2 regions of the Collinsella sp. AM20-15AC genome follow, and region 1 is predicted to be linked to the other one. Evidence: riboswitches for the same ligand, from Rfam matches in the RefSeq annotation. Region 1 holds a riboswitch; the other holds the start of a gene.
What was found. Region 1 has a riboswitch for thiamine pyrophosphate ahead of thiM (hydroxyethylthiazole kinase). Riboswitches for the same ligand answer to the same signal wherever they lie in the genome.
Positions count from the first base shown of each region.

Region 2: it holds a riboswitch for thiamine pyrophosphate, as region 1 does, so the genes downstream of both, thiC (phosphomethylpyrimidine synthase ThiC) here and thiM (hydroxyethylthiazole kinase) in region 1, are expected to answer to the same signal.

Region 1 covers NZ_QRJA01000008.1:3,937-18,819, reverse strand. Annotated here, with positions in the region: gene DW233_RS03935 (hypothetical protein) at 1-770, shown strand, start outside; gene DW233_RS03930 (alpha/beta hydrolase) at 978-1,643, shown strand; gene DW233_RS03925 (uracil-xanthine permease family protein) at 1,705-3,039, opposite strand; gene DW233_RS03920 (5-methyltetrahydropteroyltriglutamate--homocysteine S-methyltransferase) at 3,162-4,295, opposite strand; gene DW233_RS03915 (LysR family transcriptional regulator) at 4,451-5,347, opposite strand; gene DW233_RS03910 (HAD-IIB family hydrolase) at 5,358-6,266, opposite strand; TPP riboswitch at 6,430-6,540, shown strand; gene thiM (hydroxyethylthiazole kinase) at 6,592-7,431, shown strand; gene DW233_RS03900 (thiamine-binding protein) at 7,435-7,776, shown strand; gene DW233_RS03895 (thiamine phosphate synthase) at 7,773-8,468, shown strand; gene DW233_RS03890 (patatin family protein) at 8,644-9,513, opposite strand; gene DW233_RS03885 (EAL domain-containing protein) at 9,838-12,555, shown strand; gene DW233_RS03880 (diguanylate cyclase domain-containing protein) at 12,682-14,211, shown strand; gene DW233_RS03875 (DUF3784 domain-containing protein) at 14,496-14,816, opposite strand.
Region 2 covers NZ_QRJA01000018.1:6,899-21,781, forward strand. Annotated here, with positions in the region: gene argH (argininosuccinate lyase) at 1-366, opposite strand, end outside; gene DW233_RS10240 (hypothetical protein) at 485-655, opposite strand; gene DW233_RS06955 (argininosuccinate synthase) at 889-2,115, opposite strand; gene DW233_RS06960 (Cof-type HAD-IIB family hydrolase) at 2,670-3,497, shown strand; gene polA (DNA polymerase I) at 3,843-6,593, opposite strand; gene DW233_RS06970 (aminopeptidase) at 6,760-8,157, shown strand; gene DW233_RS06975 (YaaA family protein) at 8,261-9,070, shown strand; gene DW233_RS06980 (hypothetical protein) at 9,111-9,632, opposite strand; TPP riboswitch at 9,695-9,811, shown strand; gene thiC (phosphomethylpyrimidine synthase ThiC) at 9,803-11,137, shown strand; gene thiD (bifunctional hydroxymethylpyrimidine kinase/phosphomethylpyrimidine kinase) at 11,316-12,146, shown strand; gene DW233_RS06995 (pentapeptide repeat-containing protein) at 12,293-12,904, opposite strand; gene DW233_RS07000 (SGNH/GDSL hydrolase family protein) at 12,984-13,643, opposite strand; gene DW233_RS07005 (TIGR02452 family protein) at 13,719-14,852, opposite strand.

The sequences.
Region 1 (14,883 bases):
GCTCCACCGTGGACGCGTTTGCGGAAGGCGAGGTTTCGGCTGCATTCTCCACCAGAAACGATCGACCCAACGAGGAGGGTGGCCACATCTACATCAGCGACTCCGTTGTCAAGGCCATAGCCCGCTATGTCGGGAACGGCGACGGCCCCATCCCCTACAGCGAAAACCAAGATGGTGAGACGAGCCCCGAGCCCCAAGGCGAGAACATCGGCATCATCGCCCAGACCAGCGAGGGCGTCACACCCGCAGTCATCTCGATCATCCGCAGCAAGGTAACGGCCGAAGGAGATACAGCGGCAATCTTTGCCCGTGCCATGAGCGCTGACGGCAAGACAATCGGCACCATCAAGATTGAGAACGCCGCCATCCAGACGCCCGAAGGCGGCAAGGTCATTGACTATCGCAAGCTCCGTGACGGCATCTACGAGGCAGGCCAAGCCATCGGCACAGGCGACGCTGTGATCGACTCCCCCTATAACGAAGCTGTCGCCAAGAGCATGGTCATCGCGCCTCCCGAGGTAGCCAAGCCGGAAGACCCCAAGCCCGACGAGACCAAGCCCGCAGAAAGCAAGCCCGCGGAGTCCAAGCAGAACCCCAAGCCTGAGGGCTCAAAGCCGACCAAGGCCGCTGCGGCTTCAATCACGAAAGCCAAGACTACCGGCGTGCTCGCGGCAACCGGCGACACCTCGGGTGCGGCCATCGTGGCAACCGTCCTTGCGGGAACAGCCGCTATCGCCGCAGGCACCATGGCGAGCCGCAAGCGCTCTTAGACGCCTCTGCGCACATGGCAGCTCCCGCGAAGGCCCCGAGTCCCAGCACCGTTTAACAACGCCACCGCCGAGCTCCCCTCCGGCGGTGGCGTTTTCCATATGCGTCCGCAGGGTATGCACGAGATTGTCTTTGGTCTAGCCCAACCTGCATGAGCCGGCGTGCGACAATGGGGGCCGTCGATATCACAACGCCGAGAGAAGCCCGTCATGGAAGCGCATCAAAAGCAGATAACCGTTCATGCACAGCATGCCGAAAGCGCACCAGTCATCTATCTTCCCGTGGTCATGGGCGACGGCACGGAGGTTTATGAACGCTGCCGAGAGCTCAACTGCCCGCCCTTCACGCTTGTCGGCATTGGCAGCCTCAACTGGAATCGCGAGCTGAGCCCCTGGGAATGCGACGGAACTATACGAGATGCCGAACCCTTTGGCGGACAGGCTGCTGGTTTTCTTGACGAGTTGTTGAAGCAGATAATCCCAGAGGCCGAATCATCGCTCCCGCAACCACCCACCTGGCGCGGCGTTGCCGGCTACTCGTTGGCGGGTCTTTTTGCACTGTGGACACTTTGGCAAACCGATGTCTTTGAGCGCGCGGCGAGTGCATCGGGGTCGCTGTGGTTTCCCGGTTTTATCGACTACGCGCACGAGCACACGATGCCGAACGCGCCCGATGCCGTCTACCTGTCGCTCGGCAAAAAAGAGACCAAGACGCCCAACCGCATGATGCGGCACGTACTCGACGACACACGCGCGATGGAAGCGCTGCTCGTCGAGCGCGGCATTCCAACAACGCTGGAGCTCAACCCCGGCAATCACTTTGCCCAAACCGACTTGCGCATGGCCCGCGGCATCCACTGGATACTGAATCATTAAAAATGGTGCCCACGCGCATATACGCATGGGCACCATATCTTGTTTTAGCTGAACGCAGCTGCTACTCAGCAGCCTCCTCAAGCTCGGAGACATCAAACTCAAAGTCGTTACCCGGCAGAATCGCGTTGAGCACGATACCCACCAGCGAGCCCACGGCAAGGCCGGAAAGCGAAATCGTCACGCCGCCCAGCTCCAGCACGATGGCACCGGCGGTGCTATAGGCAATGCCGAGCGAAAGCACGAGCACCAGAGCTGCCACCAGCACGTTGCGGTTGTTCTGGAAATCGACCTGGTTTTCGATAAGGTTGCGTACGCCCACGGCACTGATCATGCCATAGAGCACGAGCGACACGCCGCCGATTACACACGCCGGCATGGCCGCAATGACGGCCGCGAACTTGGGGCAGAACGAAAGCACGATGGCGCAGCACGCGGCAATGCGAATCACGCGCGGGTCGAACACACGCGTCAGAGCAAGCACGCCGGTGTTCTCGCCATAGGTAGTGTTGGCCGGAGCACCAAAGAGCGAAGCCAGAATCGTGGCAAGGCCATCGCCGAGCAGCGTGCGATGCAGGCCGGGATCGGCGATGTAGTTACGCTCGCAAGTGGAGCCAATAGCGGAGATATCACCGATATGCTCGATCATGGTTGCGAAGGCCAGCGGCATGATAGTGATGATGGCCGTCGTGGCGAGGCCGCTATCAAACTGCGGCCCAAAGAGTGCAAACACTGTGTTGTCCCACACGACGGGCAAGCCAACCCAGGGAGCGGCGGCAACGCCCGAAAAATCGACCTCGCCCAGCGCGGTCGCAACGGCATAGCTCACCACAACGCCCAGCAAAATCGGCACAATCTTGACCATGCCGCGACCCCAAATATTGCAGATGACGATTACGGCGACGGCAACCACGGCAACGAGCCAGTTGGTCTGGCAGTTGGCAATAGCGGAGCTTGCCAGGATCAGACCGATCGAAATGACGATGGGGCCCGTCACCACCGGCGGGAAGAAGCGCATGACGCGCTTGGCACCAAACGCACGGAAGAGCGCCGCGAGCACCGGATAGAGCAATCCGGCGCAGGCAACGCCCAGACAAGCGTAAGGCAATAGCTCGGCCTCGCCGTTGGGTGCAATGGCAGCATAACCGGCAATAAAGGCAAACGATGAGCCCAAGAATGCGGGGACCTTACCGCGCGACAGGAAATGGAACAGCAGCGTGCCCAAGCCGGCAAACAAAAGCGTTGCCGAAACCGAGAGACCAGTGAGCACGGGCACCAGCACCGTGGCACCAAACATGGCAAACAGGTGCTGTAGGCCGAGCAAAAACATGCGCGGGCGACCGAGCGACGATGCATCGTAGATGGCATCGGTGACGGCGGGTGTCGAAGACTGGGACATGGAAGTCCTTTCGAATGGAAGGGCGATCAGGCATATCGGATAACCTGCCCGAACGATACGATCCGAACCATTGTACGCGATACGCCACGTCTCGCACGCGCCGCCACCTGCAAACGCTAGCGCTATTTCCAAACGCGCTCGGCAATGCGCTTGACCAGCGCGATCTTTGCCCACTGTTCGTCCTCAGTCAGCTTGTTGCCAATCTCGCAGCTGGCAAAGCCACACTGGGGCGACAGGTACAGGTTCTCGAGCGGCACGTACTTTGCGGCTTCGCGGATGCGCTCGACGATAACATCCTCGTTCTCGAGCTCTGCCGCCTTGGTGGTTACCAAGCCCAGCACGACCTTCTTGCCCGGGGCAACGTACTTGAGCGGCTCAAAACCACCGGCGCGCGGCGTGTCGAACTCCAGATAGAAAGCGTCGACGTCCTCATGCGCAAACAGATATGGAGCGATGGGATCGTAGCCGCCTTCAAAAGCGTAGGTGGAGTGGTAGTTGCCGCGGCATACATGCGTGTTGATGACCAAATCGTCGGGCTTGCCCGCGATGGCAGCATTGTTGAGCGCCACGCCCAGCTCGCTCACCTTTTGCAGGTCAACCGGACTCATGCCGGTCTTGGACACAAAGTCGGTATCGCAATAGATGCCCCAGGTGCAGTCATCAAATTGAATGTTGCGGCAGCCTGCGGCATACAGGTCGGCAATCACGGTGCGATATACTGCGGCGATGGCATCGGCGAGCTCTTCGTCGGTCTTGTAGACGGCGCGCAGGCTCTCCTGCTGGCCATCGCAGCGATCGAGCGTGACCTCAGAGAACGTCTGGATCGGCGCCGGAATGGTTTGCCGTGCGACCTGGCCCTCCCCCTCGAGCGCCTTGACAAATTTAAAGTGCTCGACGAACGGATGATTCTCGCCGCTAATGGAACCGGTTACCACGGCGGTGTCGGCGGTAGTCTCCTCATCGTGGAACATATAGCCCGTACGCGAGGTGCGACGCTCGACGCCGTTCAGCCCCCACATAAAATCGAGGTGCCAGTAGCTGCGGCGAAACTCGCCATCGGTGATGACCTGCAGGCCGGCGGCCTTTTGCTTGGCCACTAAGTCGCGGATGGCCTCGTCCTCGACGGCCTTAAGGCCGGAAGCGTCGAGTTTACCCGCGACATAGGCGGCACGGGCGTCCTTTACAGCCTGCGGACGAAGAAAGCTGCCGACGATATCGGCGCGAAACGGCGCGTTCGGTTGAATCGAAGTGCTCATGGATATCTCCCTTTGCATTGGTTGCTTTACTGGGACAGAGTATGAGCGCTCATATGGCCATCGTAAAATATATGTTTATAACAGTTTGATATAGATGTTTCCTATATCAGCTAGGACTGCCATAAAGAGATTTGACCCGTGCAGAACGCAGCAGTCTAGATGTGCTGACGAATCGCTTCGATATAGGCCTGCCCGTAGCGCGTAAGTGTCGTGTTCTTGCGCGTGATGATGCCGATCTCCATGTACTCGTCTACATCGAGCGGAATGGAGATAATGCCGGGGCCGTTAAGTTCATGGCTGATCACGCCCGAACAAACCGTGTAGCCGTTAAGGCCCATAGCTAGGTTGAACAGCGTCGCACGGTCGCGCACGCGGATATTCTTGCGGCGCTCAAAGGTCGAGGTCAGCTCCTCGGAATAGTAAAACGAGTTGTAGCTGCCCTGCTCATAGGACAGGAACGGGTAGTCTTCCAAGTCCTCGAGCGTCACACTCGAGCGACCCGCCAGCGGATGGTCGGAGCACACAAAGACATGCGGCGTAGCGCAGAAGAGTCCTTCGAATACGAGCTCGTTGGCCGCCAGCATGCGCTCGATGACCTCGCGATTGTGCTCCGACAGATACAGGATGCCGAGCTCGCTTTTCATATGCGCGACGTCCTCGATAATCTCGTGGGTCTGTTCCTCGCGCAGGGTAAAGTCGTAGCGCGCGGCATCGAACTCGCGGATCACATCGACAAATGCATTAACGGCAAAGGAATAATGCTGGCAGCTCACACTAAAGTGCGGCACCTGCTCGGACGTGCCTTTGTACTTGCCCTCGAGCAGGTCGGCCTGGTCGAGCACCTGGCGCGCGTAGCCCAAGAAGGTCTCGCCTTCCTCGGACACAATGACGCCCTTGTTGGTGCGCTCAAAGATGTGTACACCCATCTCGTTTTCGAGATCGCGAATTGACGCGGTAATCGAAGGCTGCGACACAAAGAGCCGGCGCGAGGCCTCGGTGATGCTGCCGCATTCGGCAACTTTGACGACATATCTGAGCTGCTGGAGCTTCATGGCTTTCTCCCTAGACGTTCGTGACGTCGAAACCCGTCACGTCCATCTGACGCATAAACGACGGCATCTCCCCCGTCGCGGCGCAGGCGGCAATCTGATGCAGAGCCCCGGCAACCGCATCATCTGCCGCAGCGCCGATATGCCAGCGCGCGGCAGCCGTGACGGCCTCGTTAGCATTGGCGACTGCAACGGAATTGGGAACGGCATCGATCATGGGCAAATCGTTATCGGAATCGCCGAATACGGCCACCTCGTCGGGCGTCAGGCCCAAAGCGCGCGCCAGCTCCAGCGCAGCACAGCCCTTGTCCCAGCCGGTCGGAAGAACGTCGAACAGGCGCACGCGGTTGTTGGGAAACACGAGCGAGAGCTCCGGCACCTCGGCGGCAACACGCTCGCGCAGCTCGGCGAGCTCCTCGCGCGAACGGGCACTCCAGATATTCGCCTTGTATACCGGGGCATCGTCAACGACAGGGCGACAGGGAGCCTCTTCGCCCTTGAGCCACGCGTTGCCGCCTGACTCCATGGCGTGACGCACACGCTCGGGATCGCTTGTCACGCAATAGGCGTCGTTGTCCCAAAAGTCATCACCCAGACGGTAGACCTTCAAATAGGTATCGTCGGTCTCTTGCTCCAGGTAGTCGGCCAGGCGCATAAGGGCATCGTTATCAGTTGCGCGCGAGGCAACCGCCTCGCCATCGACAAACATCACCTGGCCGTTGCAAAACGCACCGGTCGAGAAGCACTCGGAGCGATTGCGGAACATCCAGCTCATCGCGGACGGCTGGCGACCCGAAACCGGGCCAAAATGCAGGCCCGCCGCCTGCATGGCATGAATGCCCTCGATGGCGCAGTCGCTGGCGCCATCGTGTCCAGCAGGAATCAGCGTATCGTCCATATCGGTCAGCACAAGTTTGATCATAAGGTCCCCTCGGTCATTCTTTATCCCGTCTATTGTAACGACCTGCCAATAAGGGACAGGTTTATCTTGGCAGGTTTTATCTGGGAAAATGCAGCGCCCCTGTTGCCACCTGCCAAAATAAACCTGTCCCATATTGGCAGGTGCGCTAGTATAGGGAACAACAGATTCGATGCGGGAGTGCCGGCGGTGCAAACCACAAGGCTGAGAGGGCATAGGGCCCAATCCTTTGAACCTGTCAGTTAATGCTGGCGTAGGGAGCATGCCGCCTTTACAGGGGCGCTGTCTATGCACAGCGCCCCTTTTCTGTGCCAAGGAGGCATGTGCAGTGATCGATTCGGAACAGCTTAAGCAACAAGTGGTCAAGGCCGTGGAGGAGATTCGCGCCACCAACCCGATGGCAGGCTCCATCACCAATACGGTGACGATTGACTTTGTCGCCAACGCGCAGCTCGCCGTGGGCGGTTCGGCCGCTATGGTCTATCTTCCCGACGAGGGCGAGGCACTTGTTGCCGGCGGCGGCGCCATTTATCTGAACATGGGAACGCTCTTCCCCATCTACGAGCAGACGATCCCCCGCGTGGCCAAGGCAGCACACGACGCCGGCAAGCCCTGGGTGCTCGATCCAGTGGGCCTGGGCATCGGCAGCCTGCGCACCCAACTGGTAAGCGAACTCAAGCAGTACAAGCCAGCCATCGTGCGCGGCAACGCCTCCGAGATTATCGCGCTCGCCGGCCTGTGGGGTCTTGAGGGCGAGGCGGCCGACCTGAGCCGCGTGCGCGGTGTCGATACCACCGACACGGTCGACGCCGCCCGCGATGCCGCCGTGGCGCTCGCCCGCTACACCGGCGGCGCCGTAGTGGTCTCGGGCGAAGTCGACCTAATCACCGAGGGCACGACCGTGGCCAAATCCCACGGCGGCAGCCCGCTCATGTCAAAAATCACCGGTTGTGGCTGCTCGCAGGGCGGCGTGCTGGCCGTGTACGCCTGTGCTACCGATCCGTTTACGGCGGCAGTCTGCGGCACCGCCGTCTACAACGTCGCAGGCACGCGTGCCGCCGCTGTCGCCGATGCCCCGGCAAGCTTTAAGGTCGCCTTTATCGACGAGCTCTACCGCGCGACCGCCCAGGACATCGCCGATAACCGACTCGAGCTCGAGGAGGCATAAGCCATGTCCGAGCCCGCAACCAACGCCGGCATGAACACACTCGTCGCCGTGGCCATCGCCCCGTGCGGCACCGGCGATGAACTGTCCGCCGAGGTCGCTGAGGTCGTGCGCGTCATTCGCGAGAGCGGCCTTCCCAACCGCACCACCTCGATGTTCACCGAGATCGAGGGCGACTGGGACGAGGTCATGCAGGTCGTGCGCGATGCAACCTTTGTTCTGGCGAGCAAGGGCATCCGCACCGAAGTCGTGCTCAAAGCCGATATTCGACCCGGATTTACCGACACCATGACCGGCAAGCTCGAGCGCATGGAAGCGCAGATCAAAAAGCAGGAGGAAGCACGATGAGCATCCGCGACAACCTTGATATCTCGGCCTATCTGGTTCTCGGCCCCGAAAACACGCTGGGACGTCCCGTGGGCGATGTGGTGGCCCAGGCGCTCGACGCAGGCTTTACCTGCATCCAGGTGCGCTCCAAGGTGGCAAGCGCCCGCGAGATCATCGCGCTGACGGGCGATGCCGCGCAGGCTATCGCTCAGGCTGGCAAGACCGGTCAGGTCGCTCTGCTGATCGACGACCGCCTTGACTGCGTACTCGCCGCGCGCGAGCAGGGCATCGCTGTCGACGGCGTGCATGTGGGCCAAAGCGATATTCCCGTCGAGGTCTGCCGCAAGCTTCTGGGCCCCGATGCCATCGTGGGCCTTTCGGCCCGTTGCGAAGAGATGCTCGAGTACGTCAAAACCGCCGACATGAGCCTGGTCGACTACCTGGGCATCGGCCCGCTCCACGAGACCGAGACCAAGCGCGATTGCGGACGCGCGGCAGATGGCTCCATTATCACCAAGAGTTTTGAGGACCTGGCCGCCCTCCACGCGGCAAGCCCCGTGCCCATCGTGGTGGGCGGCGGCGTCAAGAAAGCCGACTTGCCGCAGCTCAAGGCCACCGGCGTCGACGGCTTCTTTGTGGTGAGCGCCGTATGCAGTGCCGACGACCCCTGCGCCGCGGCCAAGGAGCTCGTCGATACCTGGCAGCAGGCATAGGCCTATGCCGAGCAGTTGCTCCGCAGCCTCACATCTTCAATAGCGAAAAAGCGCATCCCAGTTTGGACGTCCATTCCGGGATGCGCTTTCCGTTTGCAGCTCCATTGGGAAACCGCATCCCATTCTGAACGTAAATTCCGGGATGCGCCTTCCGCTGAGCGCGCGGCAGTTTGCCCTACTCTGCCAGATACGCTTCCAGCGCGGGCAACGTCGCTTGCGCATCGTGGCGGCCGATCTGATAGATGCGCTCGAGCTCATCCGGTTCGCGACACAGCGACGGCACCTTTACCGATTCGCTCGGCCGCACCACAAAGACCTCGCCAGCGACCTCGCGACGCGCTAGGTCATCGAGCGTGGCGTTGTAGACCTCGTGCCGATGCTCAAGCGCCGCAACAAATTCCGGATAGTGACGATACACGCGACGCAGCATGGGCATCACGCTATTGGGCTGCTTTACAAAGCCCGCCGGCTGCGTCAGCACCACCACGTTGCGGTCATAGCCCTGCGCAAACAGCCAGGCGCTGGGAATGGAATCGGCAACGCCGCCGTCCAGATACTTATGCCCCTCAATGGCGACAGGACGCGTTGCCACGGGAATCGCCGATGACGCCCGGATCCACTCGATATCGCGCTCGTCGCCATAGGGCAAGTCATGGTAGACGGCCTTGCCCGTCTCGATATCGGTGCACGCGCAGGTGAACCGCATGGGGCAGGCACGATAAGCCTTAAGGTCGATGGGATCGCGCTCGATGGGCACCTCGTGATAGGCAAACTCGGCATTGAACATGTCGCCGGTTCGCAGCCAGCTCGTCACGCTCGCATAGCGCTTGTCAGCGCAATAGGCCTTGTTGTAGCGAATGGCACGGCCGATTTGGCGCGATTTAAAGTTGTAGCCAAACGCCGCGCCCGCCGAGACGCCCACCATATGGTCGCAGGTCAAGCCGTGCTCCATCCATACGTCGAGCACGCCCGCCGTATACATACCGCGGTAGCCGCCTCCCTCGAGCGCAAGCCCCACCGTGGGCGTCGTATCTGGCTGTGCCATGCGACCATCTCCGTTCCTGCGTTTTAAACCGGGACAAGTATAGCCGCCAACACATATCGCCTCAGTCGCATTTTCATCGAACATTGCGTCGTAGCGCCACCGCTTGGCGAATAATAGCCATCCACCGCATGGACACCCATATACAAACCAAAACAGTTGTTTATACTACTCAGTAGTTATCAGCAACGAACGTCAGCCGACAAATAAACCCAACGACGCGGCAAGGCGGGGGCTTGGAAACACGCGAGGCGTTGAGCAACAACGCGTGTGCACAACGAGCTCGCCCGACGCAATCCGCCCCGACCCCAGAAAGCCGCCTACAGCATGGATACCCCCAGCAATTACACTGAAACGCTCGAAAAGACCGTCCGCGACCTTCTCAAGCGTCAGGAGGATCTGGTCAGGACCGCCTTTACCGACCAGCTTACCGGGCTTGGCAACCGCGGCGGCTTTGCCCGTTCCCTCGAGGAGCTCTGGGAGCAGGACACCCCCGTTACCATGGCGTACATCGATATCGACAATCTCAAGCACTGCAACGACGTCTTTGGCCATGACGAGGGCAACCGCTATATTTTGCAGGTAAGCCTCTATCTCAAGCTGTATATGGAGGTGGACGAAGCGGCGTTTCGTCTGGGAGGCGACGAGTTTGCCATCCTGTCTACGATTGCAACCGAGGACGACCTCGCCGAACGTCTGGAACGCTGCCGAACGGTCCTGCTCAAAAACAACGATGCCGAGATGCCTCACTCGTTTAGCTACGGAGTGGCACACGCCGACCCCGCCCTGGGCGAAGCCCCCAATCGCTTGACGAACGATGCCGACCATCGCATGTACGACTACAAGCTACGTCATGCCGTGCACCTTGATCGACGCAATATCGCACAAGCCCACACCGACGACTTCGAAATAAGCGATCGAATTTTCGACGCCCTTTCGATGCTCAACGAAGGCCGCTATTTCTTTATCGAGAACTTGGACAAACATCGAACCCTTTGGTCACAAGGCGCCTTGCGCGATCTTGGTCTTCCTTCGGAGCATATAGACAACTGTCACGATTATTGGAAAACGCGTGTCCATCCCGATGACCTTGAGGCCTATACCAACGACATCGACCAAATCTATGACGGCTCCAAACATCGTCACGTCATGCAGTACCGCGTGCGCAATGCCGCCGGCGATTACATCCTCGGCCGTGCTCGCGGGTTTCGTATCGACGGCGACGGAAATGTCCCCTCGCTCTATGTCGGCGAGCTCGTCAACCACTCGCTTGCCGAGACCGTCGACGCCGCCACGGGTCTCGGAACGCAGCGCACGCTGATCAACGCTATCGATGCCTGCCGTCGCGACCGTTGCGAGACGGGGCTTATAGCAGTGCGCGTTCGCGGCACGGCAAAGCTCAACGAGCTCTACGGGGCCGAGGCCGTCGACAACATGCTCGCCGAATACGCAGGCCGCATGCTGTCGATTACTCGCGGCAGGAGTCGCGTCTTCCGTTCACGCAACGCCCAGTTCGTCGTGCTTAGCAACAATTTGGATCACGAAGCATTCGAGCAACTGATCCAACATCTCAAAGAGGCCGTTTTCGCTCCCGTTCGAATCGCGGGCGACACTATTACCCCCGTCTGTCTTGTCGTTCCGGCCTTTTACGAGCACCTGACCAATCAAACGGCCGCCGTTTTAGGCGAACTCGACCGTCGCATTCGCACGGCCGGCGGGCTTGTTCCCAACGACAGCCTCCCCATACCCGAGGTGGAGCGCAAAAGCGCCATCGCCGAACGCATCGATCCGCTCACGGGTCTCTATCGACCCAGCGAGTTTATGCGCCGCGCCAACGAATTTCTCGAGACAAGGCGCAATGGCGCCTGGTGTATCGCCACCGTCGATATGGGGCACATGCGACTGTTCAACGAATGGCACGGACAGGCCGAGGGCGACCGCGTACTCGCCGATGTGGGCACGGTTCTCAAGGACATCGAGAATGCCGCCATGGGCGTCGCAGGGTACTGGGGCCAAGACGATTTTTGCGTACTCATCCCCTTTGAACACGACACCGTCCATCAGATCTATAGCCGCGTTCGCCAGGCCGTGGTCAAGCATGATGACGGCGTGGGCTTCTGGCCGTCCATGGGCGTCTACCCCATCGACTCCAACGAGGAAATCACCATCGATGCGCAGGCCAAGGCCATGTTTACCAATCGGCGCGCAAAAAACGACTTTAAGGAGCGCATTGCCATTTTCCGCCCCGAGGAATACGAGCACGAAATCGCGTTCCACCGCACGCTGACCGAATTCCAGTATGCGCTCTCAAACGGCCGCATTACCTACTACGTGCAGCCCCAGGTCGACATGGAAACCGGCGAGATCGTTGGCGCCGAGGCGCTCACACGCTGGATTGACAAGGATGGCTCCCTCATTTCACCTACCACCTTTATCCCCGCTCTCGAGGAAAGCGGTTTTGTGGTGACGCTCGACAAATATGTTTGGCAGGGCGTCGCCTCGTGGCTGCGTGAGTGCATCGATCGAGGGCTGCGCGTAGTTCCGATCTCGCTCAATGTGTCGCGCGTGGATATCCTTGCCTGCGACGTCGCCGAGCATATGGGGGCGCTTGCCGCCCAATACAACCTACCGCCCGAGCTCATGCGCATTGAGATCACCGAGACGGCTTATACGGGAGAGTCCGAGGCCGTGGATAAGCTGACGGCCGACCTACACACTCGCGGTTTCTCGACCTACATGGACGATTTTGGCACCGGCCAGTCTACGCTCGCGATGCTCAAGAACGTCAACGTCGACGTCATCAAGCTTGATCGCACGTTTGTGCCCACCGACCGCGATCAAAGCCGTAGCGCGCAAATCGTTTCATCAATGCTCGAGATGGCGCAATCGCTCCATCTGCCCGTTGTAATCGAAGGCGTCGAGACAAACGAGCAGGCGAACATGCTGCTCCACATGGGTGCCCACTACGCTCAGGGCTTCCTCTACTACCGCCCCATGCAGGCAAAGGATTTTGAGGCATTGCTCGATGGCGGCAACAAAAACTGATACGCTCGCGCGCAAAACGATACCGCCGAAGGGGCGCTTGTCCCCATTGGCTAACTTATGCCCCCAATCCAAACCGAATTGGGGATATGATGCAAACCACTGTTGTGCCCAAGGAGGTTATCCATCATGAACGAGTCGTATCGCCTGGGCGAGCAATCGATCATTGCCTATCTTCAGCGACTTGCGAACGGGGTCTCGACCGCCGAGCTCGATGTTGCCGCGCTGCCCACGGAGCTGTGCGCCATCGGCGAGCAGCTACAGAAGACATTTGCCATCCTGCAGCAAGAACGCGAGCTGCTTGAGCGCGGCGCCTATATCGATTCGCTCACCAATCTTGGCAACCGTGCTGGACTCCACCGTTATGCCGAGCTGCTTTGGCACAAAGGCACCCCCTTCACCTGCGCTTATATCGATATCGATCGCCTTAAGCATTGCAACGATACGTTTGGCCACACCGAGGGCAATCGCTACATCCTGAGCATCTGCCGTGCACTCACCGAGACAATGGAACCCAATGACCTGCTGTTCCGTATCGGTGGAGACGAATTTGTACTCGTATCCCCCACGACAGATGAAGCCGAACTCGAGCAGCGCCTGGAGCGGACGCGCACCGACCTTATCGAGGCAACATCGGGCGGCAAAGCGCCCATGATCGCTAGCTTTAGCTTTGGCTGCTCGCGCGTCGACCCACTCGCTGGCGATACGCGTCGCCAGATGACCATGGACGCCGACCGCAAAATGTATCGCTACAAGCTCATGCACCGTGTGCAGCAGCCGAAGGAAAACGACGCATCCATGCGCCCGATCGCCGATCAGCCTCCCTGCAACGACCGGGTGTTCCAAGCGATCTCCATGAGCTCCGAGACGCGCTATCCGTTTATCCTTAACCTCGATACCGGCGAATCGCAATGGTCGATTAATGCCGTGCGCGATTTTGACCTGCCCTCCCAGCATCCCTATAACTCGCTCGATATGTGGCTCGCCCGCGTTCACCCCGAGGACCGCGACAACGTGCGCAGCGAGCTCGATATGGTGGTAAACGGCGCGTGGCACTTCCATTACATGCAGTATCGCGTCATGAATACCGCTGGTAAATATGCGCTGTGCGAGTGTACGGGCTACCGCTTGGATAGCACCGAAACCGAGCCCAACATGTATGTGGGCATTATCATCAACCGAAGCTTGGCGGATACGACCGATTCCGTGACCGGCCTGGGCGATATCCACGCCCTGGTCAACGCCATTGGCGAAATGCGTCGCGTGGCGCGCAAGGCAGGCCTGGTCGCCATCAAAATCGACGACATCGCCAAGGTCAATGCCCGCTTTGGCTTTGATGCGGGCGACCGCGTTTTGGCAGAAAGTGCCGCCTGCCTCATGGACTGTTCGCGCGGCAAGGGCCGTCTGTTCCGCTCGACCGGACCGATGTTCGTGGCGCTTTTCGATGACCTTGATCCCGAAGAGACCGACGCGATCGCAGAAGAAATCGAGCGGTTCTTGGGGTCGCCCGTACTCTTTGGCTCATTTGAATATCAGCCGCCCATTCGTGTGGCCACACTTCATCTAGATGCCGTCGACCGACAGCCCGTTTCCATTTTGAACGAACTTAATGCGCTGATTAAAGAGGCGCCGCAGGTACCGGGCACCAAGCTGGACTAGCGTTATGGGGCGCATGATGGTTAATTTCCGATCTCAACCGAACACATTGGGCAAATAGGTCGTACCCGCAGTTAGCCGAACGTCCCCTCAGTCCCTCCCGGGGCCCGGGGGCACCGTTTCGATACTCTTGGTTTACTTTGCCTGATGCAAATAAGTGCTCAACAAGATAGAACCTATCCCCCGCCACGGATATGCCCTCGAGTAAATCTGTTAAGCCAAGCCTATCAAATTCTATTGACAATTGGCTGCATTGGTCCATTTTGTCGTCCAGCCACTTCCGCTGGCTATCGCCTCATAAACACAAACCTAACGAGCCGCACGAACGACAAAGAGGCCAAGCTGAACAGAAGTAGAACCAAAACTTCAAAAACGCTGGTATTCCAATCGCGTACCCAGCCCTCTACCGCCCACAAGAAAAACAGCAGCCCCATCCATAACGTCACAGAAGAAATCAGCTTTGCGTAAGGGCGTATATCAATCTCGCTCTCCCTTTTTGTGACATCATATCCAGCAATTGAGCAGAGCCATCTTCCTCTTCGGTATTGGATTGAAAGGACAATCAAGGCAATCGAAGTCATCAAGCAAACAGCATCCTCTGTTTCCATAGAGTTTCCTTTGCTTTCCATCCTAGTTACGCATTCACAATCGAATCAAACCAAGTATGAATTACTC
Region 2 (14,883 bases), on a different contig from region 1:
CGCCTTGACGCCCAGGCGTGTGTCGGTCGCCACCTGGTCGTTGCGCGAACGTCCGGTATGCAAGCGCTTACCGGCCTCGCCGATGCGACGCGTCAGCTCGCTCTCGATGGACATATGAATGTCTTCGTCGTTGATGTCGAAGGTGAAGTTGCCGGCATCGATATCCTGTTCGATTCCAGTCAGGCCCTTGGCAATCGCCTGCTCGTCCTCGGCACTGATGATGCCCTGGGCCGCCAGCATTTTAGCATGCGCCTTAGAGCCGGCGATATCCTGCTTATAGAGATGTTTGTCGACCGGCAGCGACGCGCCAAACTCCTGCGTGACCTCGGCCACGCCCGCCTCAAAACGACCGCCCCAAAGAGCCATGGAACCGTCCCCTTTCTCCAAATACCAAAACAAGCGCCCAAAGCAATGCGCCATATCGCTAAAGCGATTTTTCAACCGCTAGTTTTACACATTCCCCGCCGTGCGCGGGACCATGTAGCTAATTTGCAAAGAAGTGACGCGCCATGCACTTGGCGCCCAACGTCTCCCTCCGAATGTTGCCCTGCGAACCATCGATCCAGGCCTTCAGGCTCATAGGAACATCCTCGACCTTTGCAGCATCGAACTCGGGCGCGAGGGCAAGCAAGGCATGCGCGATAGCGTTGAACATAATGGATACTCCTCATATATATAGGCACAGAGCCGCCAAATTGATAGAAGGAGCCCCGCCGGACAACCCCGGCGGGGCTCGGACTCAGCCGTAGACGCGGCATCATTTATGCGGGCGGAACGTAGGGGCCACCGATGTTAAGAAGTGTCAGCAAGCATAACGAAAGGTAGGGACCCCGTGCGCCCGTTATGTATCACGCGGATGGGCCGCGCGGATACCAAGGGAAGGAGGCGCTAGGCCTGGGCGGCAGCGGAGCTGGGACCCTGGACCTTTGCCCACGTCTTGAGCGACAGCGTATCGATCTCGATAAAGCCGGCGCTGGCCTTCTCGTCAAACGTGGTGTCGCGGTCGTAGGTAGCCAGACCGTAGTCATACAGGCTAAACGGGCTCTTGCGACCGACGACATGGCAGTTGCCCTTAAAGAACTTCAGACGGACGGTACCGGTCACGAACTTCTGGGTATCGGCCATAAAGGCATCGAGCGCGTTCTTGAGCGGGCTGTACCACTGGCCGTTGTACACGGCGGTGGCCCAATCCTGCTCGAGCTTGATCTTGGTCTTGAGCAGGTCGCCCTCGACGCAAATGTCCTCAAGTGCCTTGTGGGCGGTGATGAGCGTCAGGGCGCCGGGAACCTCATAGCACTCACGGCTCTTGAGGCCAACCAGACGATCCTCGACCAGGTCGAGACGGCCAAAGCCGTTGTCACCAGAGATCTTGTTGAGGGCGATGACGATCTCGGAGAGCTTCATCTTCTTGCCGTCGACGGCGACGGGCTTGCCGGCCTCAAACTCAATCTCGGTATACGTCGGGGTGTTGGGCGCGTCCTCGGGGTTCTTGGTCATAACCCAGGCGTCATCGAGCGGCTCGTTCCAGGGATCCTCCAGGTGACCGCACTCAATGGCACGACCCCACAGGTTGTCGTCGATGGAGTAGGGGTTGTCGTTGGCACCCTCGGGAACCGGCACGTTGTGGGCATGCGCGTAGGCGACCTCGTCGGGACGGCACTTCAGGTCCCACTCGCGAACCGGGGCGATAACCTTGAGCTCGGGGTCGAGGGCCTTGACGGCAGCCTCGAAGCGGACCTGGTCGTTACCCTTACCGGTGCAGCCGTGGGCGACGTAGGTCGCGCCAAACTCATGGGCGACCTCGACAAGCTTCTTGGCGAGCAGCGGGCGAGATAGGGCGGAGAGCAGCGGGTACTTGTTCTCGTACATGGAGTTGGCGGCGATGGCTTTGGTCAGGAACTCATCGGAGAACTCATCGCGCAGGTCGAGCACCTGGCAATCAAGAACGCCCAGGTCGAGCGCCTTCTGCTTCTTGGCGTCCAGGCCGGTCTCCTCCTGGCCCACGTTGCCGCAGACACAAACGACATCGAGATTCTTCTCGTCCTGGAGCCACTTGACACATACGGATGTATCAAGACCACCGGAATATGCGAGAACGACTTTTTCCTTGCTCATGGCTGTTTCCTTTCGCCCTTGGTAGCTAATTAGAACATCGGTCAGTTGCAAGTCATTTCAAGGTCATATACCGTGCAATATCAGGTTAAATAGCAAAAATCAGCACATACATGCCCTAGAAACATGCAGCAATGTCGTGCTAAAACCCAACGACCTCAAAATGACTCTGTTGAGGCAATTCGCCCCATGCGGACAGAGACGATTGTTATCGTCGTCGGGAAATTGCGCGCTGGCGTCGGATGGCATTGTCTGCAGTAGTGATGATCTTTACGAACTGCATTTGCCTCTCCTTTCACCTATCGCCGGGCGCAATTCTAATATCGTAAACGGTACCTTTTCCTCGGTAAGCGGCTCTTTTGCCGTCTCCGTTTTCGATGGTCGCTATATTACGCTAAAGTGCCTGCTGTACAAGCGGCAAATTCAAATTACTGAAAAGTTTTTTCATTAGTTTGTGAAGCGTGGTGCAAATACGCTCCGTTCCTGCGACAATACGCTCAGTTACTGGTTGATGGTTATAACGTCTGAAACAATTTCGAAACGAAAGGCGCGCTTTTATGCAAACTTACGAATCGGACACCCATATCGGAAACATTAAGATTCTCGCCGTCGACATGGACAAGACGCTGCTGACCGACGAGCGCGTGTTGCCGCAGGGTCTTGACGAGCGCCTGGACAAGCTCGCCGACGCGGGCATCGTATTCTGCCCCGCCAGCGGACGGCCTGCCCCCAAGCTCGAGGAAATGTTCGAGGGCATTAAGAACCGCCTCGCCTTTTGTCCCGACAACGGAGCGTGCGTGATCTATCGCGGCAGCTATATCTATAAGAGCACTATCGACGTGGAGCTGTACCAGCAGGTCTTGAAGCGCGCCTCGGAGGATCCTCGCGCTGTCCCCGTCCTGTGCTGCTTCGACGAGTTCTACGTGCTTGCCCGCGACCACCAATACCACGACGAGATCAGCGTCTACTACAACACAATCAACTACGTCGATAGCTTTGAGGGCATCGATATCGAGTCCAATAAGATCTCGATCTTCTTCCCCGCCTATGATGCCGAGCCAGCGTTTCGCGAGGACTACAGCCCGGCATTCTCGGACCGACTCTATGTCACCAATGCTGGCCGCGAGTGGATCGACTTTATGAACCTGGGCGTCGACAAGGGGTCGGGCGTCGCGCACCTGTGCGACCACCTGGGCATCGATATCGCCGACGCCGCCGCCGTGGGCGACACCTACAACGATATTCCCATGCTCGAGCGCGTCGGGCATAGCTTTATCGTGGACAATGCAGAGGAGCACATGAACGCGCATGCCAAGTGGCGCATTCCGAGTAACAACGACGGGGGCGTACTGACGCTCATCGACGCCATCCTGGCGGCTCGGTAACGTGGCTCGTCGGACCTGGCCGGGCGGCGCGGATTAGTTTTTCGTTCGGTCAGGTCCTGGGCTCGCTCGGAAAGCACATTAAGTGCTTTCCGGCTCGTGCGGAATCTACGAAAAACTAATCCGCGCCGCCCGGCCAGGTCCTAGGTTTACTTTCCTGCCGCCAAGATGGCGTCTTGAGTGTCTAGATACTTAGCTGAAATGATTTGAGCAGAGGGGAGCCCCTTGTTGGAAGGGGCTCCCCTCTGTTTTGGTTACTGTGGGACAAATTAATCAGTAGTGTTTGTCCCAAATCTTAAGTATGTGGGGGCTTGCGTCTTGGGCGAGCTTGCCTTACGGAGTGCTTCCCTATTTCGCGTCGGCCCAGGTTATGCCGGTGCTGGCTTCGGCGATCAACGGTACGCGGAGGTCTACGACGTGTTCCATGACGTCGCGGACCATGGTGGTTAGGCGCTCGACTTCGTCGACGGGGCACTCAAAGTCCAGTTCGTCGTGTACCTGCAAGATCATGTGGGCGGCAAAACCCTCTTCTTCCAGGCGGCGGCTTACGCGGGCCATGGCGATCTTGATGATGTCGGCGGCGGTGCCCTGCATGGGGTGGTTCATGGCCGTGCGCTCACCAAAGCCGCGGAGCTGTGGGTTTTTGGCCTTGAGCTCGGGAATATGGCGTCTGCGGCCATACATGGTCTCGGCATAGCCCGTCTGCTTGGCTCGCGCCACCACATTGTCGAGGAACGTGCGCACGCCCGGGTAGGCCTCGTAGTAGCGATCGATCATGTCGCGTGCCTCGGCCATCGAGATGTGCAGCGACTGTGACAGGCCATAGGCCTGCTGGCCGTACACAATGCCAAAGTTCACGGCCTTGGCGCGGCTGCGCAGGTCGGGCGTCACCTCGGACACCGGCACGCCAAATACGCGCGCGGCCGTCTCGGCATGGAAGTCCTCGCCCTCGTTAAAGGCACGTACCAGATGTTCATCACCCGAAAGATGCGCGAGCAGGCGCAGCTCGATCTGCGAGTAGTCCACCGCCAAAAAGACGCTGCCCTCGCCCGCCGAGAACGCCGTCTTGACGGTACGCCCCAGCTCCGAGCGCGTCGGAATGTTTTGCAGATTGGGGTCGCTCGAAGACAAACGCCCCGTCGCGGTAATGGTCTGGTTGTACGTGGTGTGCACGCGACCGTCACCACGGCGCAGCGGGCCCAGCGTGTCCAGATAGGTCGACTTAATCTTGGACTTCTCACGCCAGTCCAAGATCAGACGCACGATCTCGTGGTCACGAGCAAGGTCGCTCAGCACCTTGGCGTTGGTCGAATAGTAGCCGCGCTTGGTCTTTTTGAGGCCCTTGGTCGGAAGCCCCATAACATCAAACAGCACGTGCGAGAGCTGCATGGGACTGCCGATGTTAAAGGTCTCGTCGCCGGCCAGGTCGCGAATGCTGCGCTCGACCTCGGCAATCTGGGTCGCCAGGCCCTCGGACAGACTGTGCAGGCGGTCGGGGTCCACAAGCATGCCCGCGCGCTCCATCTTGGCAAGCACCGGCACAAGCGGCATCTCGATGCCGTCGAACACGTTGGCGGCATTCTCACGGGCCATGCACTCGCGCAACGGCGCCACGAGCGCCAACGTCAGGGCCGCAGTACGGGCGGCAGACGCCGGAGCGTCCTCACCAGCACCCTCTGCGCCGCGCGCCGCAGGCAGCGCCATCTGCAGATACGTATCGGCAAGATATGCCTCATCGAACTCGGAGCGATCGGAATCCAGCAGATAGGCAGCGACCACGGTATCGAAGATACGCGTGGAATCGACAGCGAGCGGATCCATGAGCTCGGGCTCAGAGGAATCGATGGGCGAAAGCTCGTGCAACAGCGCCTTCATGTCCGGGCTCGCCACGCGGCCCTCCATAAACAGACGCGCGAGCACGCCGGCAATCACGCCGTGGACGAGGTTGAAGCCCTCAACCTCAGCCGCCGCACCGCCGTCGCCCTCCTCGAGCGCGAACAGGCCCTTGGACGTCGCCAACCACAGCGTGCGCGTCAGTCCAAAGAGCGCGCCCTCTTCCTTGTCGTCGTCCACCACGGCGGCGACCCACTCGCCGGCATCAATCGCGCGGGAGACCTCATCTGCAACGGCACCAAGCGCGTCAGTATCGCCGGCGGCTGCGCGCAAAACGGCGGGCATCTCAAACGTGCTGGCAGTGGCAGCAGCGCCACCCTCGCCGCCGATCAGCGCCAAGAAACGGTTCTGCATGGCGGTGATACCAAGCGTACCCAGCGCCGCAGACACCTCGTCGGCAGAAAACGCCGGGAAGGACGTCGCCTCAAAATCGAGCTCAACGGGCGCATCGGTGCGGATGGTCGCGACCTTGCGGCTCAGCAGCGCGTCGTCGATGTGTGCGCGCAGGTTTTCGCCCATCTTGCCCTTGACCTCATCGGCGTGTGCGATGACCTCGTCCAGGCTACCGTACTGCGCAATGAGCGCGCTCGCCTTTTTGGGGCCGATGCCCGGCACGCCGGGGATGTTATCGGACGTATCGCCCTTCAGACCATAAAAGTCGGGCACGAGCGCCGGCGTGATGCCGTGATACAGATCGTCCACGCTCTCGGGCGTCATGATCGCCACGTCGGACAGGCCCTTGCGGGTCGAGACCACGTTGACGTGCTCGGTCACGAGCTGATACATGTCGCGGTCGCCGGTCACCAGCAGCATGTCGCAGCCGGCCTGCTCGCCCAGGCGCGCCATAGTGCCCAGGATGTCATCGCCTTCCCAGCCCTCGGACTGCAAAATTGGCACGTTGAGCGCGGCGAGCAGCTCCTTGATCATGGGAAACTGTGCGTGCAGATCGGGGTCCATGGGCGGGCGCTGAGCCTTGTACTGCGGCAGCATCTCCATGCGCACGCGCGGCTTGCCCTTATCAAATGCCACGACCACACCGTCGGGGTTAAAGGCATCGATCATCTTGAGGAACATATTCAAAAAGCCAAAGATCGCGTTGGTGGGACGACCGTCCGGCGCGTTCATGGTGGGCGGCACGGCGTGGAAGGCGCGGTGCATGAGCGAGTTGCCGTCGATGACGGCAAAGGTACGGCGCTTGTCAGACATATTGAATACCTCGCTTTGGGCTGGGCACGGTTTGCTCACTCCAGTTTACACGCTCCCCGCCCCACGGCCACCGCACATCAGGCTTCCCTGCCGTCGCGGGCCCGAGCGTGATACGATGGCTCACGGTACATCAACCAGCACGATCGATCCGAAAGGAGCCTGCGTCATGGAGCGTCCCTGCGCATGGAAAAAGTACACGCCACAGCAGATCGAGGAGCTCGAGGAGCTTTGCCGCGGCTATAAGCAGTTTTTGAGCGAGAACAAGACCGAGCGCCTGTGCGTCAAGACCGGTATCAAGATGGCCGAGGAGGCGGGCTACGTCAATCTGGAGACCGTGATTGCCGAGGGCCGCGCGCTCAAGGCCGGCGACAAGGTGTACGCCGCCAATCACGGCAAGGACCTCATGCTCGTCAACCTGGGCACCGCCCCGCTCGAGCAGGGCTTTAACATCCTGGGCGCCCACGTGGACTCGCCGCGCCTGGACCTCAAGCAGAACCCCGCCTTCGAGGCCGGCGACATGGCTTATCTCGACACGCACTACTATGGCGGCGTCAAGAGCTACCACTGGGTCGCTTCCCCGCTCGCACTCGTAGGCGTCATCTGCAAAAAGGACGGCACCACCGTCGACATCAACATCGGTGACAAGGCCGACGACCCGGTCTTTACCATCTCCGACCTGCTGATCCACCTCTCGAGCGAGCAGATGGCCAAGCCCGCCAAGGACGCCGTCGACGCCGAGATCCTCGACGTGATCGTGGGCGGCCGCCCCGTCAAGTTTGACGAGGACGACAAGGACGCCCCCAAGGAGCCCGTCAAGCAGATGTTCCTGGACATCCTCAAGGAGCAGTACGCCGTCGAGGAGGAGGACTTCCTCTCCGCCGAGATCGAGGTCGTGCCCGCCGGCCCGGCCCGCGACATGGGCCTCGACCGCTCCATGATTCTGGGCTATGGCCACGACGACCGTGTCTGCGCCTATCCGTCCATGCTCGCCCAGATCAACGTCGCCAACGTGGAGCGCACGAGTATCACACTCATCGTCGACAAGGAGGAGATCGGTTCCGTGGGTGCCACCGGCATGACGAGTCGCTTCTTCGAGAACACCGTCGCCGAGATCATGACGCTCGCCGGCGAGGATAGCCCGCTGGCCCTGCGCCGTGCACTCGCCCGCAGCCGCATGCTCTCCTCTGACGTGTCCGCCGGCTTTGACCCGGGCTACGCCGGCAAGTTCGAGACCAAGAACGCCGCCTTTATGGGTCGCGGCCTGTGCTTTAACAAATACACGGGCAGCCGTGGCAAGGGCGGCTCCAACGACGCCGACGCCGAGTACGTCGCTCTCATCCGCGACATCATGGACGAGGCAGGCGTGGACTTCCAGACCTGCGAGCTCGGCCGCGTCAACGCGGGTGGCGGCGGCACCATCGCCTACATCATGGCCGAGTATGGCATGAACGTCATCGACTCCGGCGTTGCCGTCCTGTCCATGCACGCCCTGTGGGAGGTCGCCAACAAGGCCGACATCTACGAGGCCTATCGCGGCTACAAGGCCTTCATCGAGCGCGCCTAACCGACCCTTCATCCGTTGCGGTGAAATACGGACTAAACTGGCCCATAAACGGCCAAAACAGACCGTATTCCACCGCAACTTCCTTTTTGGCAGAGGAGAGTCCATGCTGCAGGTCATCATTTCGCCCGCCAAGCAGATGCGCACGGCCCAAGATGCTTTTGAAGTCCTGGGCATTCCACCTTTTGCGCACGAGACGGCTCGCCTCCACCGCGCACTGCTAGATATCGAACGAAATGAAGGCAGCGACGGCCTGCAGTCGCTATGGAACGTGAGTGACAAACTGCTGGGGCCTTGCCTCAACACCCTGCATGAGTTCGAGCTCATCCTGAAATACGGCGATCTCGACAATCCCGAACTCGCCCGTCACCTCTCCCCCGCCGTCATGTCCTACCACGGCATTCAATACCAGAGCATGGCGCCCGAGGTCATGGATGCCGCACAGCTCGCATGGCTTCAAGACCATCTATGGATCCTCTCGGGCCTTTACGGATGCGTACGCCCCTTTCATGCCGTTGAACCGTATCGGCTGGAGATGGGCGCGAAGCTCGCCGTCGACGATGTCCGAGACCTCTACGCGTTTTGGGGCGACAAGCTCGCACGGGCCATCGCTCCGGCGGGCTCCAACGCTACGATCATCAACCTCGCCAGCGTAGAGTATGCCAAAGCCGTTCTGCCCCACCTCGCGGGCGACGCCACGGTCGTCACATGCCTCTTTGGCGAAGGCATCCGCAACGGCAAGCCCATCCAGCGCTCGACCGCCAGCAAAAAGGCGCGCGGCTCCATGGTGCGCTGGATGGCAGAAAACAAGCTCGAGGATGTAAGCGGGCTCACCGCGTTCGACGTTGGTTATCGTCACTTTCCCGAGCTTTCAAATAAAAACACTTTGGTCTTCCTGAACGAACAGGCCTTGTAGGACCACCGCTACTTTTGAATGTGCTGCCTAGGCTCGACACCTATTCCGCTAGACCGTCGGCCTTTGCAATCACGTATGTCGAACCGTCCTGATAGACAATCTTGACGTGCTCAACCTCGGACACCGCAACACCCGTCGGAGGCTCCAGACGCCATTCCGTCAGCGCGATATCCATCGTCGTGGGCACATCCCCTTGATCTTTGAGCTCGACCGACAGCGTCTTAAGCGACGCATCGAAGGTCACGCGCTCGATCTCTTCACCAGGAATGGATCCGCCACTCAGCTGCAATTGCACAAACTCGTCGCGCGGATACCAATAATCGCCCGGAACGGCGAGCGTATTGGCATTACCGCCAGTACTCCTCACCGTCATAATCGGTAGGCTATCATCGGCCTCGAACTCCCATGCAGCGCCGCCGCGACCACCAAACGTCCAGATACAAAAGGCAATCACCAGCACGGCAAGCACCGCAAAACCAATCGCGACAAGGCCATGGTGCACACGGCTTTCCTCGGCCGATACATCCCATTGCGTCTCTCGATATAGATGCTTGTCTTCCATGTTCGCCTCCCCACGGGCATGCTCGTTGGCCCAATCGTACCCATTCAGGCTATACTTGAGCCCATGACATAACGGGGAGCTTGCAGGACAAGACGGCAGGCTGAGATTGGGCGCGCCCGCCCTGACCCGCAAACCTGATATGGGTAATGCCAACGAAGGGAGCCGTGCCAATGAGCACACAGACCGAGCCCAAGCTCGTCACGCAAATCGACTTCGCCCGCGCCGGGCAGATCACGCCGCAGATGAAAGAGGTCGCCGAGCGCGAGCATCGCGACCCCGAGTACATTCGCGAGCGTGTTGCCGACGGCCGCATCGCCATTCCCGCCAACATTGTGCATATCAAAAAGGGCATGCGCGCCTTTGGTGTCGGCGAGGGCCTTTCCACCAAGGTCAACGTCAATCTGGGCATCTCGGGCGACAAGGCCGATGCCGCCGAGGAATGGAAGAAGGTCAAGATCGCCGAGGACTTTGGCGCCGACGCCATCATGGACCTCTCCAACTCGGGCAAGACGCGCCAGTTCCGCCAGCAGCTCATCGACGAGACGCCGCTCATGGTGGGCACGGTGCCCATGTACGACGCCATCGGCTATATGGAAAAGCCGCTGGTCAAGCTCACCAAGGACGACCTGCTCGAGGTCGTGCGCGCACACGCCGAGGACGGCGTGGACTTTATGACCATCCACTGCGGCATCAACAAATCGGTCATCAAGACCTTTAAGGAGACCGGCCGCCTGATGAACATCGTCAGCCGCGGCGGCTCGCTGCTGTTTGGCTGGATGGAGGTCACCGGCAACGAGAACCCCTTCTACGAGTTTTACGACGAGGTGCTCGAGATCTGCCACGAGTACGATGTGACGATCTCGCTCGGCGACTCCTGCCGCCCGGGCTGTCTCTACGACTCCAACGATGCTACCGAGACTGCCGAGATGATCGAGCTGGGCAAGCTGTGCAAGCGCGCCTGGGCAGCCGGCGTCCAGGTCATGGTCGAGGGTCCGGGTCACATGGCCCTCGACGAGATCGCCGCCAATATGAAACTGCAGAAGCGCCTGTGCCACAACGCCCCGTTCTATGTGCTCGGGCCGCTGGTGACCGATATCGGCGTGGGCTACGACCACATCACCGCCGCCATCGGTGGCGCCATCTCCGCCAGCTCCGGCGCCGACTTCCTGTGCTACGTGACGCCGGCCGAGCACCTGTGCCTGCCCAACGCCCAGGACGTGCTCGATGGCCTCATGGCCACCAAGATCGCCGCACATGCCGCCGATATCGCCAAGAAGGTGCCGCACGCCCGCGACATGGACGACAAGATGGGCCAGGCACGCCGCAAGCTCGACTGGGATGCCATGTGGGAGTGTGCTCTCGACCCGGTCACCGGTAAGAAGCGCTACGAGGAATCCCCCGCCGCCACCGAGGGCACCTGCACCATGTGTGGCAAGATGTGCGCCGTCCGTACCGTCAACAAGGTGTTCGAGGGCACGACGATCGACCTCGGCATGGAGGATTAACGCGTCACCGGAGCCACAATCGGCAACAAGGTACTCGTCAATTGTTGACGTGTGAACATTTGCTTACATTTGCGTAAAGATTGCATCGCCCGCCCGGGTTCGGCATAGAGTCGGCCCGGGCATCTTTATAATGCGGGGTAAAAGACCCATTTGAATCCGACCGGACAAGGGAGCGAACATGGATCGCAGTAAGGTACCAGCCGTTCTATCCATCGCAGGATCCGATTCCAGCGGCGGCGCCGGCATTCAGGCAGACATCAAGACCATCACGGCGCACCGCCTGTATGCCGAGGCGGCAATCACTGCCATCACGGCGCAAAACACACTGGGCGTCACCGCCGTGCAGAATATCTCCCCTGATATCGTCGCTGCGCAAATTGATGCCGTCTTTGACGATATCCGCCCGAGCGCCGTCAAGATCGGCATGGTCTCCTCTGTCGAGATTATCGAAGTCATCGCCGACCGCCTGAGCGCCTGGAACGCAACGAACGTGGTCGTCGACCCCGTTATGGTCGCCACCTCGGGCGCGCGCTTGATTGCCGAGGATGCCTCCGAGGCACTCACCCGCCGCCTGTTCCCGTTGGCAACGGTCATCACGCCCAATATTCCCGAGGCCATGGCGCTGCTCAATTACGAAGTCGATTCCGAGCGCACGCAGCAAAACGCCGCCATGCTCCTCACCCGCCGCTTTGACTGCGCGTCCCTCGTTAAGGGCGGGCATTTTGTCAACGAGGCCAACGATGTGCTAGCAGAGCCTGCGCCACTCGATGACGAGGGCAACCACCTGGGCGATCCGCTCACCACATGGTTCCGCCACAAGCGCATCGAGACCGGCAACACGCATGGCACCGGCTGCACGCTCTCGTCCGCCATCGCCTGCGCGCTGGCACAGGGCATGGATCTCGCCGACGCCGTCAACGCCGGCAAGGCCTACCTAACCGGCGCTCTCGCCGCCGGCTTTGACATGGGCAAAGGTTCCGGCCCCGTCAACCACATGTGGCAGTACTAAATAGCCAGCAACCTGCCAAAAAAAAGACAGGCTACCTTGCACCAAAAACCGTCGCAACATTCGATGAAAATCGTGCAAACGCGAAAAATCATTAAATGTTGCGACGGTTTGATTTTAGATAGCGGTCGAGCAAAGGACCAGAGCGCCTATTCGTCGGCGAGCTGGATGCCGAGCAGGCCCGAGAGTGCCAACGCCTGCTCGGCATTAACCGTCAGGCCACGCAGCTCATGGTAGTCGCCCGAGACGACAGGAGCCGCGAACGTACAACACGATACATCCACGCCGGAAAGCGGCGTCTTGAACACATCGATTCGCGTCAGGTCGCAGCCGTCCAAGCGCAATTGCCCCAGCTTTGCCCCCTGGAGTGCGGCCTCGGTCAAACGCGTGTCACGCGCAGCCATGGGGCCAATGCTTCCCTCCGAAAGGTTCGCATAGCTCAAATCGCACGATGTAAACGACACGCTCGACAGACGCGCCCTGAGCAAGTTGAGCCCCGGCGCCGAGCAGTCAACGAAGTCGCAGCGGTTGAGCCAGCAACCTTCCATGTTGCAGCGGATAAAGCGGCAACCGCGAAACACCACGTCGCGAAACGTCGAGCCGCTCCAGTCAACGCTATCGAACTCGCAAGATCGGAACACGACGCCATCGAAGGTCGCGCCGTTCGCCACGTCGCAGGCAAGATCCAAATCCTCAAAAGCGGTATTGGAGACGAGCTCATCGCCCTCGGCAAAGAGGTCGATGAGCTCGTCCATGCCCATATGGCAGCCAATCCGTTCGTTTACCCGGGCAAAACCACCACAAAGGTGCCTGTCCCCTTTGCGGTGGCTTGGGGTCGCGCTACTCACCGAGCATCTCTTGGAGCTTGGCTGCCACGGCATGTCCCAAGCTCTCGTGGCTTTCGGGCATCATATGCAGATAGTCGATATCGCCCGGCTCGGCAAACTCGGCGGCATTCAAAAAGTCGCAGCCAAACTGCTCGGCCACGTGCGCATAGTACTCGCCAAAATGTTCAGATGCCTCGACGGAACGCTCGTCAAAATCGGTCATATATACATCGGCGATCTGCGGCTTGATCTTGATAGGAGCCATCAACAGGATGCGCGGGCAAGGCGCAGCGTCGGTCCACGGAAACGCGCGGACGGCGCGAATCAGCTCCATGGCGCCACGGGCGATATCGGAAGCTGTCACGTTAAAGACCGTCTTACAGTCGTTGGTGCCCAGCATGATCACAATGGCGTCCAGCGGCTTATGAGCCTCGAGCAGCATCGGAAGCGCGCGAATGCCGTTGAGGTTAGTGTCCAGATGGCACATGTCGTCGCGTACCGTCGTGCGGCCGTTGAGGCCTTCTTCAATTACATGCCAGCCCTCGCCTAAGTCACGTTGGACCACGCCACACCAGCGCACATCCTGCGCATAGCGCACCGCGGTACCGTCGCGCATGCCCGCCGGATCGTAACCATAGGTGTTGCTGTCACCAAAGCATAGAACGTTTTTCATCGTAAGCTCCCCACTCAATAAAAAGCCGACGGGAGCAGCCCCCGTCGGCTCGGTATATCGCATCACGCGCACCGTTTACAGGTACTTGCGCCAGTCGTCGTCATCCTCGTCATCCTCGGCAGCGGCCTGAGCCTGCTCGGCGGCACGGGCGGCTGCGGTGCGGGCGGCAACCTGAGCATAGGACTCCTCGTTGCGCTCGGGGAAGTTTGCCAGCACGTGCTCGAACTTGGCGAAGTCCTCGTCCCAGCGCGTAGAGGGCACGGCAAAGAAGACCTGCTTGACCTTGAAGTCGCCCGACGCGAGCTCCTTGCGGAAGAGCTCGGCCACGGCCTCGGCATCAAAGCCGTTGTTGTCGCAGCCCCAAGCGCCCAGCACGAGCTTCTCGCGACCAAGCTCATCGCAGATGGCAAGGACAAAGCGAATGCGGTCGCGCAGGGCATCCAGCAGAGCATCGTCGCTCACGCGATACTCCTGGCGGGCGCGCCTAACGTTGGGCGCGGCGGCCACGATCACGTCGGCGTATGCATGCACGTGGTTGCGGTCGAAGCGCACCGCAGGCACCACCAGGGCGCGGTTACGATAGAGCTCGCAGTTGATGTTGCGGCGACGGTTCTCGCCGTACCACTTACGCTGCTTATCGAGAACGTTGTACAGATACGAATCGGCGCACAGCGTGGCCTCCTGGCCCAGATAACCCTGAATATATCCACCGCCCGGATTGGTAAACGAGGCAAAGGCGAGCACGGCCATGTCGCAGAACTGCGCATAGCCGCGACCGTTATCGAGGATTGCCTGCGTGGCGGAGGCATCAAGCACAGTGACCTCGGGCAGGACCGGAGCGGGCTCCTCAGCAGGCGCGGACTCAGCTTCGGCGATTTCCTCGGCAGGCTCCTCGACGGGCTCGGGCGCCGCCTCGGTCTCGGGCGCCGCCTCGACCTCGGCAGTCTCCGCGTTCTCGACGTCCTCGGCGACCTGCTCTTCGGCGGCCACAGCACTCTGAACCTTGGCCTTTATCGCCGCGACAAAGCCGGCAGGCATACCGTCAAACTCGCGAACACCGGCAAGCGAACGCTCGATATCCTTGGCGCACGCTTCGGACACAGTTGCCACGTGACGCTCGGCGGCCTTGGCACGGGCCTCGCGCTTGGGATTGGGCTGACCCGCTCGGTTGGACCTGCGGTTACGGTTCCTGTTGTCGACGTCTGCCATACGTGGCCACCTTTCCTGTCGCTGCCGCTAT